3 regions of the Pseudoalteromonas sp. MEBiC 03485 genome follow, and region 3 is predicted to be linked to each of the others. Evidence: predicted binding sites of a transcription regulator. Region 3 holds the regulator's gene; each other region holds the start of a gene.
The links. The regulator sigma-54, encoded in region 3, starts transcription at its own class of promoters, with help from an activator protein. The targets are predictions, from matches to a motif close to GTTGGCACGNNNNTNGNNT.

Region 1 (4,248 bases), 230 kb from region 3:
ACACCAACAAGAAAAGTAATATCAAGGTCAGGATTACCATCCCACTCAGGTTGGGACATTAGTTGCGACACATAGTGTAAGTCACTTGCGATCTGACGGCTGACGGCTGACGGCTGACGGCTGACGGCTGACGGCTGACGGCTGACGGCTGACGGCTGACGGCTAATCATACAACAAAAAACCGCCGTATTTTTCAATACGGCGGTTTTAATTTTGAAAAACTAAAAGACCTTATTAGTCTTTAGCTGCACGACTCGCACGTTTACGTTCACTTTCAGTTAAGTGACGTTTACGAATACGGATGCTCTGAGGTGTAACTTCCACTAACTCATCATCATCGATGAATTCAATCGCTTGTTCAAGCGTATAGTTAAGTGGTGGTGTTAACGTTTGTGCTTCATCTGTACCAGATGCACGAACGTTAGTAAGTTGCTTACCTTTAAGTGCGTTTACTGTTAGGTCGTTATCACGGCTGTGGATACCGATAACCATACCTTCGTAAACTTCAACACCGTGACCGATGAATAACTTACCGCGGTCTTGTAAGTTGAATAATGCGTTAGTAAGTGCTTTACCAGTTGCGTTTGCAATCATTACACCATTCTTACGCGCACCGATAGTACCGCCTTTATGTGGACCGTAGTGATCGAATGTGTGGTAAAGAAGGCCAGAACCAGACGTTAATGTCATGAATTCAGTTTGGAAACCAATTAAGCCACGGCTTGGGATCATAAAGTCCATACGTACACGGCCTTTACCATCTGGAGACATGTCTGTTAGTTCACCCTTACGAAGACCAATTTGTTCCATGATAGAACCTTGGTGCTCTTCTTGACAGTCGATTGTAAGTGTTTCGTATGGCTCTTCTTTTTGACCATCAACTTCACGAAGGATTACTTGTGGACGAGAAACCGCAAGCTCGTAACCTTCACGACGCATGTTCTCGATTAAGATACCTAAGTGTAACTCACCACGACCAGAAACACGGAAGCTATCTGGATTGTCAGTTTCTTCAACACGTAGTGCTACGTTGTGTACAAGCTCAGCTTGTAAACGCTCAAGGATGTTACGTGAAGTTACGAATTTACCTTCTTTACCAGCAAATGGTGATGTGTTTACAGAGAACGTCATTGTTACTGTAGGCTCATCAACGCTTAGCGGTGGTAATGCTTCAACGGTATTTACATCACAGATAGTGTCTGAGATTTTCAGCTCACCAAGACCTGTGATAGCAATGATGTCACCCGCGCCTGCAGATTCTGCTTCATGACGCTCAAGGCCTAAGTAGCTCATTACTTGGCCAACTTTACCGTTACGCTTAGTACCGTCTGCACTAACAATTGTTACTTGTTGGTTAGGACGAACAGTACCACGCTTGATACGACCTACACCGATAACACCGATGTATGAGTTGTAGTCAAGCTGAGAAATTTGCATTTGGAAAGCACCTTCAGGATCTGCATCCGGTGGAGATACTTCGTCAACGATCATCTTGAACATTGGTTCCATGTTATCTGATGGCTCGTCTAAATCCATTGTTGCCCAGCCGTTGATCGCTGATGCATAGATTACTTTAAAGTCTAACTGTTCGTCAGTTGCACCTAGGTTATCGAATAAATCGAAAACTTGGTCCATAACCCAGTCAGGACGTGCACCTGGTTTGTCGATTTTGTTGATAACAACAATCGGCGTTAAACCTTGTGCGAATGCTTTTTGCGTTACGAAACGCGTTTGCGGCATTGGACCTTCTTGAGCATCAACAAGTAGTAATACTGAGTCAGCCATCGAAAGTACGCGCTCTACTTCACCACCGAAGTCGGCGTGTCCTGGGGTGTCTACGATATTGATATGGTAGTCGTTCCAAGAAATAGCTGTGTTCTTAGCTAAAATGGTAATACCACGCTCTTTCTCAATGTCGTTTGAGTCCATTACGCGCTCTTCGTTACCGCCGCGCGTTTCTAATGTGCCTGATTGCTCAAGCAGTTTATCAACCAAAGTTGTTTTACCGTGGTCAACGTGGGCGATAATCGCTATATTTCTTAACTTTTCGATGCTCATATTTTTTCTCAGAGAAATTGAATCTCATTGATCCTGCAAGATCTACGCAGTCACCTGCGTTTTCACCAGATGTCCCAGCATAGGATTTAAAAGGGCGCATATTATCCCTTAATAATGGCATGGATGAAAGTTTATCCAATATAAATTTATAAACTTTCTTCAGGCTTTTTATAAGTATCTGTTTTATAAATGACAAATTTATGAAAATTAAAGTGAATCTGAACGTAAAACTGGCGAAAATTTAGTTTTTGAACCATATTTTGGCACTAAATCGTGTTCGTAGCAGAAAAATTGGCACGCGCAATAATTGTGCAAAAATAAGGTTGCACTTTTTATGCACCACAATGAACTTTTTGTGCACCAACTTGGTGCTTGAAGAGTTAACAAAACTGAGCCGTGTTTATTTTTATAAGCCTAAACAATGTGTTAAAAACATGGCACGAAACCAGCTTACAATAGCGAAAAGCAATAATGCAGCAAAAATAAAACCCAACAATTGGAGGACACATGTCACAATCGGTTTTAGATTTTATCAAAGAAAATGACGTTAAGTTCATTGATTTACGCTTTACTGATACCAAAGGTAAAGAACAGCATGTTTCTATTCCTCATCACCAAATTGATGAAGATTTCTTCGAAGACGGCAAAATGTTTGACGGTTCTTCAATTGCTGGTTGGAAAGGTATCAATGAATCAGACATGGTACTTATGCCTGTGCCTGAGTCTGCGAAAATGGACCCGTTTTCTGAAGAAGCTACACTAATCATACGTTGTGACGTAGTTGAGCCTTCAACACTTCAAGGTTACGAGCGTGACCCGCGCTCTGTTGCAAAACGCGCTGAAGAATACATGCGTTCTACAGGTATTGCTGACACTGTGTTATTCGGCCCTGAACCAGAATTCTTCCTATTTGACGATGTTAAGTACAAATCAGACATGTCTGGTTCTATGTATAAAATCGATTCTGTAGAAGCAGCTTGGAACTCAGATAAAGATTACGAAGGTGGCAACATGGGTCACCGTCCAGGTGTTAAAGGCGGTTACTTCCCGTGTTCACCTGTTGATTCATCACAAGACTGGCGTTCAGCAACTTGTTTAGTTCTTGAAGAACTTGGTCAAGTTGTAGAAGCTCACCACCATGAAGTAGCAACTGCAGGTCAAAATGAAATCGCAACGCGCTTCAATACAATGGTATTAAAAGCTGACGAAATCCAAGAGATGAAATATGTTATCCATAACATGGCTCACTTATATGGTAAAACAGCGACTTTCATGCCTAAGCCAATTGTAGGTGATAACGGTTCAGGTATGCACTGTCACCAATCTTTAGGTAAAGATGGTGTAAACATCTTCGCTGGTGACAAATACGCTGGCCTTTCTGAAGAAGCTCTTTACTACATCGGTGGTATCATCAAGCACGCTAAAGCAATCAACGCATTTGCTAACGCGTCTACTAACTCATACAAGCGCCTAGTTCCAGGCTTCGAAGCACCAGTAATGCTTGCATACTCTGCACGTAACCGTTCTGCTTCAATCCGTATTCCAGTGGTACCGTCTGCAAAAGCACGTCGTATCGAAATTCGTTTCCCTGATCCAACAGCAAACCCATACTTAGCATTCTCAGCAATGCTTATGGCGGGCCTTGACGGTATCAAAAACAAGATCCACCCTGGCGATGCAATGGACAAAGACTTGTACGATCTACCTGCTGAAGAAGCTGCTGAGATCCCACAAGTTGCATCTTCTTTATCTGAAGCACTTGCATCACTAGACGCTGACCGTGAGTTCTTAACTCAAGGTGGTGTGTTCACTGATGACCTAATCGATGCTTACATTGCTCTTAAGAGCCAAGAAGTTGAAAAGCTTAACATGACAACTCACCCAGTTGAGTTCGAAATGTACTACAGCGTTTAATTTAACGCTGTATCAGAATTATCTGAAAGATAATAAATGTGTGTTCTCAAGCCCGCTTTGCGGGCTTTTTTAATGGTAATTGAGCGGGTTCTACTCTACAGTTTTATTTAAATAAAAAATGCAGGGTTGCAGGGTGAAAAGCACAACTTTATTAGTATTATTGCTGATTTTTATAAGCTTTTTTGGCTATAGCGCAGCGCAAAAAGTATATTCTTGGAAAGATAAGAACGGCGTTTTAGTATTTTCTGATACACCGCGACCTGGTGCTATCGAAGT
Region 2 (4,248 bases), 3.1 Mb from region 3:
CTGGTGTTATTAATATCGTTCGCAGTTCGAATAGGTGATGCTAATGCTAAGTCTTCAGGGCGTTCCGTCGCAAGCTCTAGGCTCGTAGAAGCCTGAGAGTTCAACTTAACCATAAATTGGTCACCGGTATTGGCAGCACCCGATACATTGAGCTGTAAACCAAACGCTTCGCCGCCAGTGATGGTTGATGAATCAATCACACCTGCTGTCACATTCGCTGTTGACGCGGTGCCAATTGGTTCGCCTTTATTATCGATTGCCTGAATCTCAACAGTCGTAGCACTGGTATAAGTAACGATAAAATCACTTGCTGGCAATTCGCTGCCTTTACCTGGCTCAAGAGTTGCCGTCATTGTTGATGTGCCCGTGTTGGCTTGATAACCGAACGCATCAACGGTTGGAATAGCAAAAATATCACCACCAATTTCACCATTAGCGTCCATACCTAAGCTATTTTGTTGGTTAAAGGCATCAGCTAACGCTAACCCCATTTGACCTAGCTGGTTTTGCGCTGGCACTAAAATGTCGTCACGAAATGCCAATAATCCGCCTATTTTGCCTTTCAACTTACTCACATCAACTTCAAGCGGCACAGCTTTGCCACCGTTTACATCAAGTTTCAGCTCTTTAAAGTTCGGATCAGGATCGCCACTGAATGAAAACAAGTTAAATGTACCACTTTGCATGACAAGAGCTTGGCCTGAGCCTAAATACACTTGCTTTTCGCCGTTATTACCATCAAGGGTTTCAATATCAATCAGCTCAGATAAGTCACGAATCGCTTTATCGCGTTCATTGTATAAACCACTTGATACTGACTCACGATCAGTACCATGAACCGACGCAATCTTAGTATTCAAATCACTGATATTTTGGATCAGGTTATTTGCTTCTTCAGAAAAAATCTCTAGTTGCTCATTTACCACTGCTTTTTGGTCAACCACAATGCTCGATAATCTGTCCATTTGATCAATTAAGTTTTGTGCATCAGTCATGACCAGTGAACGAGCTACTGTTGATGACGGTTGATTTAAGCTTTCTTGTACATTGTTAAAAAACGAATTGACACTCGTTGATAAGCTGTTTGACTCTTCTGAGAACAAGCTGTCTACTCGGCTTGCTTCAGTTACAAACTGATCAAAGAATGCTTTATTAGAGGTATCTCTATTTAATTGCTTTTGCGCAAATTCATTCAGTAAGCGATACGTTTCACCACGACCCACTTGGTTGTCGATCATGGTTGTGAACTCAGTACGCTCACGCACATAACCCTCGGTATTAACGTTGGCGATGTTTTTACTGGTGGTTTGTAAAAGCTCAGAGTTAGCTCTTACACCGGCATTTGCTATGTCATATAAGCTAAATGACATCAGGGTCTACTCCTTAACGTACCAATGAAGCAGCGACACTTTGAAGCTCAACACGCTTCAATACCTGCTTAATTTTATCGGCATAATTTGGATCAGTTGCATAACCTGCTTTTTGTAACGAATCTAAAAAGGCTGCAGGCTCTGCAGTATTATTGAGTGCTTCTTGATAACGTGGGTTTTCATTTAAGAAATCCACAAAGTCGTTAACACTGTCTTTAATCGATTGATAAGAACGGAAACTTGCTTGCTTTTTAACTGGCACGCCTTGTTCAAACTCAAGCGTGACTTTGCTCGCTTTATCACCTTGCCAGCTCGTATCCGATTTAATATTGAATAAGTTGTTACTACTTGTGCCATCAGCTTTACTGATAATGTGTTTACCCCAACCTGTTTCAAGGGCTGCTTGAGCAACCATCACAGCAGGATTTAAACCAATCTTCTGTGCAGCATTTTTTGCGTGCTCCCAAACAGAGCTAATAAAAGACTCCACATCTTCAAAGCGGTTTTCTGTTTGCTCGTTTGCTGTTGTATCTGCGACAGCTTGCGGTTCAGCCTTAACATCATTTTTGCTATCAACCACACCGCTTGCCCGTTTATCACTATCAAAGTCAGCAGTGGTTCTAAGCACAGAACCAGGAGTAAATTTCTTACCGTCAGGCGAAAGCTGCTGCACTATCAAATCAGCTAGACCGAGCGAGCCATTAGATGAAAGCTCAACCGACATTTGTTGATCATGCATCTCTTCAAAAAACTTAACGCCGCTTGAGTTAAATGGGCTGTCTTTATCTTCAAACGCTTCATTTGCTTTACGCATACTTTTAAGAAGCATTTGAGTGAAGATAGACTCGAATTGTGCCGCCGCTTTTTTCAGCGCCTCTTTTGACGCATCGCTAGAGGCATCACTTTTCAAAGCACTTTGACGTAATGAGTCTAAGTTACCTAAATCAAAAAAGTTTTGCTTGTCGAGATGATTAGTATCCATCAGCTTTTTGACACAATAGTTAATAATGAAAAATAAAATGCAAAAATTGCGCCAATAAAAAACTTTATAAATGAATAGCTAATAACTGATAGTGGAATGAAGTAACTTCAGAACAAAGATTTGACTGATATCTGTGAGCTAAATGATTTAATAACTACTAGAAACAAAAACGCGCTCGAAAGCGCGCTTTAATTTAAATGATAACCAGTTGCCCGTTTATCGCCCCCGCTTCTTTTAAAGCTTCTAGAATCGCCATTAAATCACCCGGTGCGGCTCCAACCTCATTGATGGCTCGAACGAGATCATCAAGATTAACACCTGGGTTAAATACAAAAGCACGTGAGTCATCTTCATTAACATCAATAATGCTTTGATTTGTGACAGCTGTTTCACCTTCACTTAAGGCATTTGGTTGTGACACATTTTGCTGCTCAGCAATAGTGACCGTCAAACCACCGTGCGTAATAGCCGCAGGCTGCAGCTTCACATTTTTACCAATCACAATTGTACCAGTGCGCGAGTTAACAATAATTTTTGCAGCGGTGTCTGCCGGCTTAAACTCTAAGTTTTCAAGAGTAGACAAATACGCAACACGTTGAGATGCATCACGCGGTGCCAATACACGAACTGAGGCTGCATCGATTGCCTGCGCGCTATCAGGGCCAACTAAATCATTAATTGTTTGCTCTAAGCGTTTTGCCGTTGTGAAATCAGGGCGGTTTAAATTAAATGTAATGTAGTCACCTTGCATAAACGGGCTCTTAATAGCACGCTCTACAATGGCACCGTTTGGAATACGACCTACCGTTGGCGTGTTAATAATGACCCGGCTACCATCAGCTCCTTCAGCACCTAGACCACCAACAACTAAGCTGCCTTGTGCAATCGCGTACGTATTACCATCAACCCCTTTCAAAAAGGTTTGTAATAAGGTACCACCGCGTAAACTACCTGCACTCCCGATAGACGAAACCGTAATATCTATGGTTTGCCCTGGTTTTCTGAATGCCGGTAGCTCTGCATGAACAGCAACGGCTGCAACATTTTTAATTTTAGGTTTTAAGCTATCTGGTAAAGTAATACCAAAGCCATTTAACATGGCTTTAAAGCTCTGTTGAGTAAATCTGCTTTGTTCACCTGTGCCTGGCAAACCTACAACCAAACCATAACCGACTAATTGGTTTGCACGAACACCTTCAACCATAGATACATCTTTGACTCGCTCAGCCTGTGCAGAAAACTGCAGGCTAATTAAGCAAAGAGCGATGATGTATTTAAACCCATTCATGACTTTGTTCCTCTAAAATGGGAAAAGCGAACTACTAAAGAAACGAGACAGCCAACCTGCGCTTTGTGTTTCTTGAATTTGCCCTTTACCTGAATATTGAATTCGCGCATTGGCAATTCGGTTTGATGTTACTGTATTACTAGCTGAAACATCTTCTGGACGAACTAAGCCTTCAAGGCGAATAAACTCTTCGCCAGTGTTCAACGTAAGCCATTTTTCACCGCGAATAACTAAGTTTCCATTGGGTAAAACACGCATCACGTTGACAGAAATATCACCAAATAAGCTGTTTGATTGATTAGACTTTGAGTCACCTTTAAACGATGCCCCCGAGCCAATACCAAATTGAATACTATCACCACCAATGTTAACTGGATTACCTCCCAGACCAATTACTGGATCTAAACTCGCATCCGTTTCTTTATCTGTTTCGGTTTTAGCTGCTTTGGTCGCTTGAGTAGACTCTTGCAATTTAACAGTGATGATATCGCCAGCGCGTAGAGCCTTTTTATCTGAGTACAAGTCATTTGATGAATAACTATCAAACAACGACCCCGTTGGTACCATAGGCTCTGTTGTAGGCTCCGGGTACATAGGCGCATAGTAAG
Region 3 (4,248 bases):
ATTATTACCAGGTGGCTTTGGAGCCGTGCGTGAATTAACTGATTTACTGATGTTAGAAAACGGTAAGCCGTTAACTAGCGATGGAACCAGCGCATGAATATAGCCCGTATTTTACTGAGTGTTGTTTTTGTTTGTTGCATGGTGTGGTTGTGGTATCCGTACTTTAATCAATCAGCAGACACAATAACTAGTGAAGACGAGATCATTGCAACGCCTGATTACACTGCGGTGGCGTTAAAGCAAACTGCTTATGACGAGCAAGGAAAAATCAGTCATAAAGTAGCTGCGGCTAAAATGGAGTTGTATCAACAATTAGGGTTTACCTTTTTTGAGCAACCTGTATTTACTATTTATGGCGACCAGCAGGTTTGGCAAGTAAAAGCCAAAGAAGCCACTTTATACGAAAATGATCAGCTGATTTTTGAAGGGGATGTAGTTGCTAAAAACTTAACCCATAACGGTATGATCGAAGATATAAAAGCAGAAAACATTAATGTCGACATTAATAAAATGACCATGTTTTCAAAGCAACCTGTAACACTAACAGGACCGAATTTAAAGATTACCGGTAAAGGCTTAAAAGCCGATTTAAAAACCGAAATTGTTGAGTTAACTAACCATACACGAACCATATACTATGACCAATAAACTGAAGAAATTACTCCTGATCCCAAGCTTATTGATTGCGTTTTCCGGCACCGCTGCCGAGCAAACTGGCGCACAAATTAGCATTAGCTCAGATCGCCAAGTTGGTAAACTAAAAGATGGCGTTGGCATATTTGAAGGTAACGTAGAGATCGTGCATGGTAATCGTCGTATTACAGCAGAACGTCTTGAAGCACACGGCGGTGATACCGAAGGTACAGTAGAGCTAATTATTGCAACAGGCAAACCAGCTTACTTCGAAGAAAAACAAACGGATGGTTCCGTAATGAGCGCCAGTGCTGAAGAAGTTCGTTATGATGTTGCGAAACGCTTCTTAACCTTAAACGGTGAAGCTGAAGTTACCCAAGCTGGTCAAAAAGTAACAGCGAAAAGCATTACCTATGATATGGCTCAGCAGCTTATCAGTGCTGAAAAAGACGAAAACTCATCAGATCGTGTACACACTATTTTAGTACCTGTTGAAAATAAAAAAGACAATAAAGGCCAACCATGAGCACATTAAAAGCAGAGCTTTTAGCTAAGAGCTACAAAGGCCGCCAAGTGGTTAAAAATGTCGGTCTGGAAGTTGAAGCAGGCAGTATTGTTGGCTTGCTTGGCCCAAATGGTGCTGGTAAAACCACGACTTTTTACATGATTGTAGGCCTAGTTCCGAGCGACAAAGGTAAAATTAGCATCGATGATAACGATATTACCCTTTTGCCAATGCACAGCCGTGCGAGGTTGGGTATTGGTTATCTACCGCAAGAATCTTCGATTTTTCGAAAGTTAACAGTTTACCAAAACTTGATGGCTATTTTAGAGACTCGTAAAGATCTAAATAAAACCACGCGGGAAGAAACTCTAAATAGCTTATTAGATGAATTTAGCATCCAACACATCCGTGATAGTCAAGGTATGGCTCTATCTGGTGGTGAACGTCGCCGCGTTGAAATTGCTCGCGCATTAGCCGCTAATCCTAAATTTATCCTTTTAGATGAGCCTTTTGCTGGTGTTGATCCAATTTCAGTGTTAGATATAAAGAAAATTATTGAGCACCTAAAAAATCGTGGTATTGGTGTACTAATTACTGACCATAATGTTCGAGAAACCCTTGATGTTTGTGAAAAAGCCTACATTGTTTCTCATGGGGAGCTAATTGCATCAGGCACACCTGAGCACGTATTAGCTGACCAAACTGTACGCGATGTTTATCTAGGCGAGCAATTTAGGCTGTAACCATTACGCCACCGACTAGAGCATCTGCTAGACTTATAACAATGACAATAAATCGATAATAACTTAACTGTCTTTGCACAGTTATCGATAACTTAAAAAAAGGATTGTTAGGGATACATGAGGCAATCATTACAGCTGCGCATGGGCCAGCAACTTACAATGACTCCACAACTGCAACAAGCTATACGTTTGTTGCAGCTCAGTACATTGGATCTCCAACAAGAAATTCAAGAGGCGCTAGATAGTAACCCTTTACTTGAAGTGGAAGAAGCGGATTACAACGAAGAAAGCATCGGCAAAAATGAGCAAAAAGCTGAATCTGACGATGTGCAAGTCAGCGCTTCTGCAGACGAAGCACCTAGCGAATATGAACAAGAAAGCAGTGATGCTCTAAATAAAGACACTGTAAGTGACGATTTAGCCATGGATGTTACATGGGATGAGTACATGAGTGCCGCTCCATCAACATCATCAGGGCCAATGCCAGAAGATGAATCTATTTATCAAGGTGCATCGACCGAAACCCTTCACGAATACCTTATGTGGCAATTACAGCTAACTCCCTTTAGTCCGACTGATGAAGCGATTGCTGTGGCAATTGTTGAGGCTATCGATGACTCTGGTATTTTAACGGTAAGCTGTGAAGATATCGTCGAGAGCTTTAATCAAAATAGTGATGAAGAAGAAATCGAACTTGATGAAGTCGAAGCGGTCCTAAAGAGAATTCAATTGTTTGATCCTGTCGGTATTGGGGCGCGTAGTTTACAGGAATGCCTGTGTATTCAACTTCGCCAATTCGATGCAAACACGCCATATTTAGCTGAAACTAAAATGGTTTTATCTGAGCATATCGAATTATTAGCGAGTCGCGACTATCGAACTTTGATGAAAAAGACTAAGCTTAAAGAAAATGAGCTTAAAGAAGTAATGACGCTAATTCACAGCTTAAACCCTAAGCCTGCGGATAGCATAGTACGCGAAGAGTCTGAGTACGTCATACCTGATGTATCAGTGAAAAAAGTAAAAGGTCGCTGGGTGGTTGAGTTAAACCCAGATAGTATGCCAAAGATTAGAGTGAACAGCCAATATGCGGCTATGTCTCGCTCTGTTAAATCAAGTAGCGACAGCCAATTTATTCGCTCTCACTTACAAGAAGCAAAGTGGTTTATTAAGAGCTTAGAAAGCCGTAACGATACACTATTAAAAGTGACCAACTGTATCGTTCAACAACAACAAGCTTTCTTTGAGCATGGCCCAGAAGCAATGAAGCCGATGGTGCTAAATGATGTTGCTGAAATGGTCGAAATGCATGAATCGACGATTTCACGAGTAACAACGCAAAAATATATGCATACCCCTAGGGGTATCTTTGAGTTGAAATATTTCTTCTCAAGCCATGTCAGCACTGAAAATGGTGGTGAGTGTTCTTCAACAGCAATACGCGCTTTAATCAAGAAGTTAGTCGCTGCAGAAAACTCGGCTAAACCATTGAGTGATAGCAAAATTGCAGATATATTGGCTGAGCAAGGAATTAAAGTAGCTAGACGTACAATTGCAAAATATCGTGAGTCTCTAGCAATACCTCCGTCTAATCAGCGTAAGAGTTTGATTTAGACGTTTTACATAGAAGGAAAAATGCTTATGCAACTAAATTTAACTGGTCGTCATGTAGAAATCACTGATTCATTAAGAGACTATGTAAACACCAAGTTTGCGAAACTAGAAAGGCATTTTGACCATATTAATAATGTTCATGTCATTCTAGATGTAGAAAAATTAAGCCAAAAAGCAGAAGCAACTTTACATGTAAACGGAGGCGAATTGTTCGCTTCTACAGAACATCAAGATATGTACGCAGCCATTGACTCGTTGATCGATAAGCTTGATCGCCAAGTCATTAAACACAAAGAGAAATTAGCTCGACATTAAATTATGAAACTAAGTTCACTTACTAATCAGGACTGCAGCAAAGCTGCGGTCCTTTTTAATAGCAAAAAAAGAATTCTTGAATATATCAGCGAACTGGCTCACCAGCAGCTTCCTCATTTATCTCAACAAGATATCCTAAATGCTTTACTCAACCGAGAGAAGCTAGGTAGCACCGGTATTGGCCGAGGTATTGCTATTCCACATGGCCGAATGAGTGGCGCCGATGAACCTCAGGCGTTTGTCATAGTGAGTGAATCCCCAATCAATTTTGATGCAATTGATAATCGCCCTGTTGACATTTTCGTAGCACTCATCGTACCAGATGGTGACTCTCAGCTTCATCTAAAGACCTTATCAACAATTGCTGATAGACTTAAAGATAAAGAGTTTTGTAAACAGCTGCGTAGTGCTACTACCGATCAGCAACTGTTTCAGGTT

Region 1: the regulator sigma-54 is predicted to act here: its motif matches at 2,492-2,510, upstream of glnA (glutamate--ammonia ligase).
Region 2: the regulator sigma-54 is predicted to act here: its motif matches at 2,390-2,408, upstream of flgJ (flagellar assembly peptidoglycan hydrolase FlgJ).

Annotation. Positions count from the first base shown of each region.
Region 1 covers NZ_SGBT01000001.1:697,979-702,226, forward strand. Annotated here, with positions in the region: gene typA (translational GTPase TypA) at 235-2,058, opposite strand; gene glnA (glutamate--ammonia ligase) at 2,566-3,972, shown strand; gene EVU92_RS03285 (DUF4124 domain-containing protein) at 4,106-4,248, shown strand, end outside.
Region 2 covers NZ_SGBT01000001.1:3,540,469-3,544,716, forward strand. Annotated here, with positions in the region: gene flgK (flagellar hook-associated protein FlgK) at 1-1,370, opposite strand, end outside; gene flgJ (flagellar assembly peptidoglycan hydrolase FlgJ) at 1,384-2,352, opposite strand; gene EVU92_RS16280 (flagellar basal body P-ring protein FlgI) at 2,546-3,640, opposite strand; gene flgH (flagellar basal body L-ring protein FlgH) at 3,653-4,248, opposite strand, start outside.
Region 3 covers NZ_SGBT01000001.1:467,030-471,277, forward strand. Annotated here, with positions in the region: gene kdsC (3-deoxy-manno-octulosonate-8-phosphatase KdsC) at 1-97, shown strand, start outside; gene lptC (LPS export ABC transporter periplasmic protein LptC) at 94-648, shown strand; gene lptA (lipopolysaccharide transport periplasmic protein LptA) at 638-1,159, shown strand; gene lptB (LPS export ABC transporter ATP-binding protein) at 1,156-1,881, shown strand; gene EVU92_RS02170 (RNA polymerase factor sigma-54) at 1,999-3,495, shown strand; gene hpf (ribosome hibernation promoting factor) at 3,523-3,810, shown strand; gene ptsN (PTS IIA-like nitrogen regulatory protein PtsN) at 3,814-4,248, shown strand, end outside.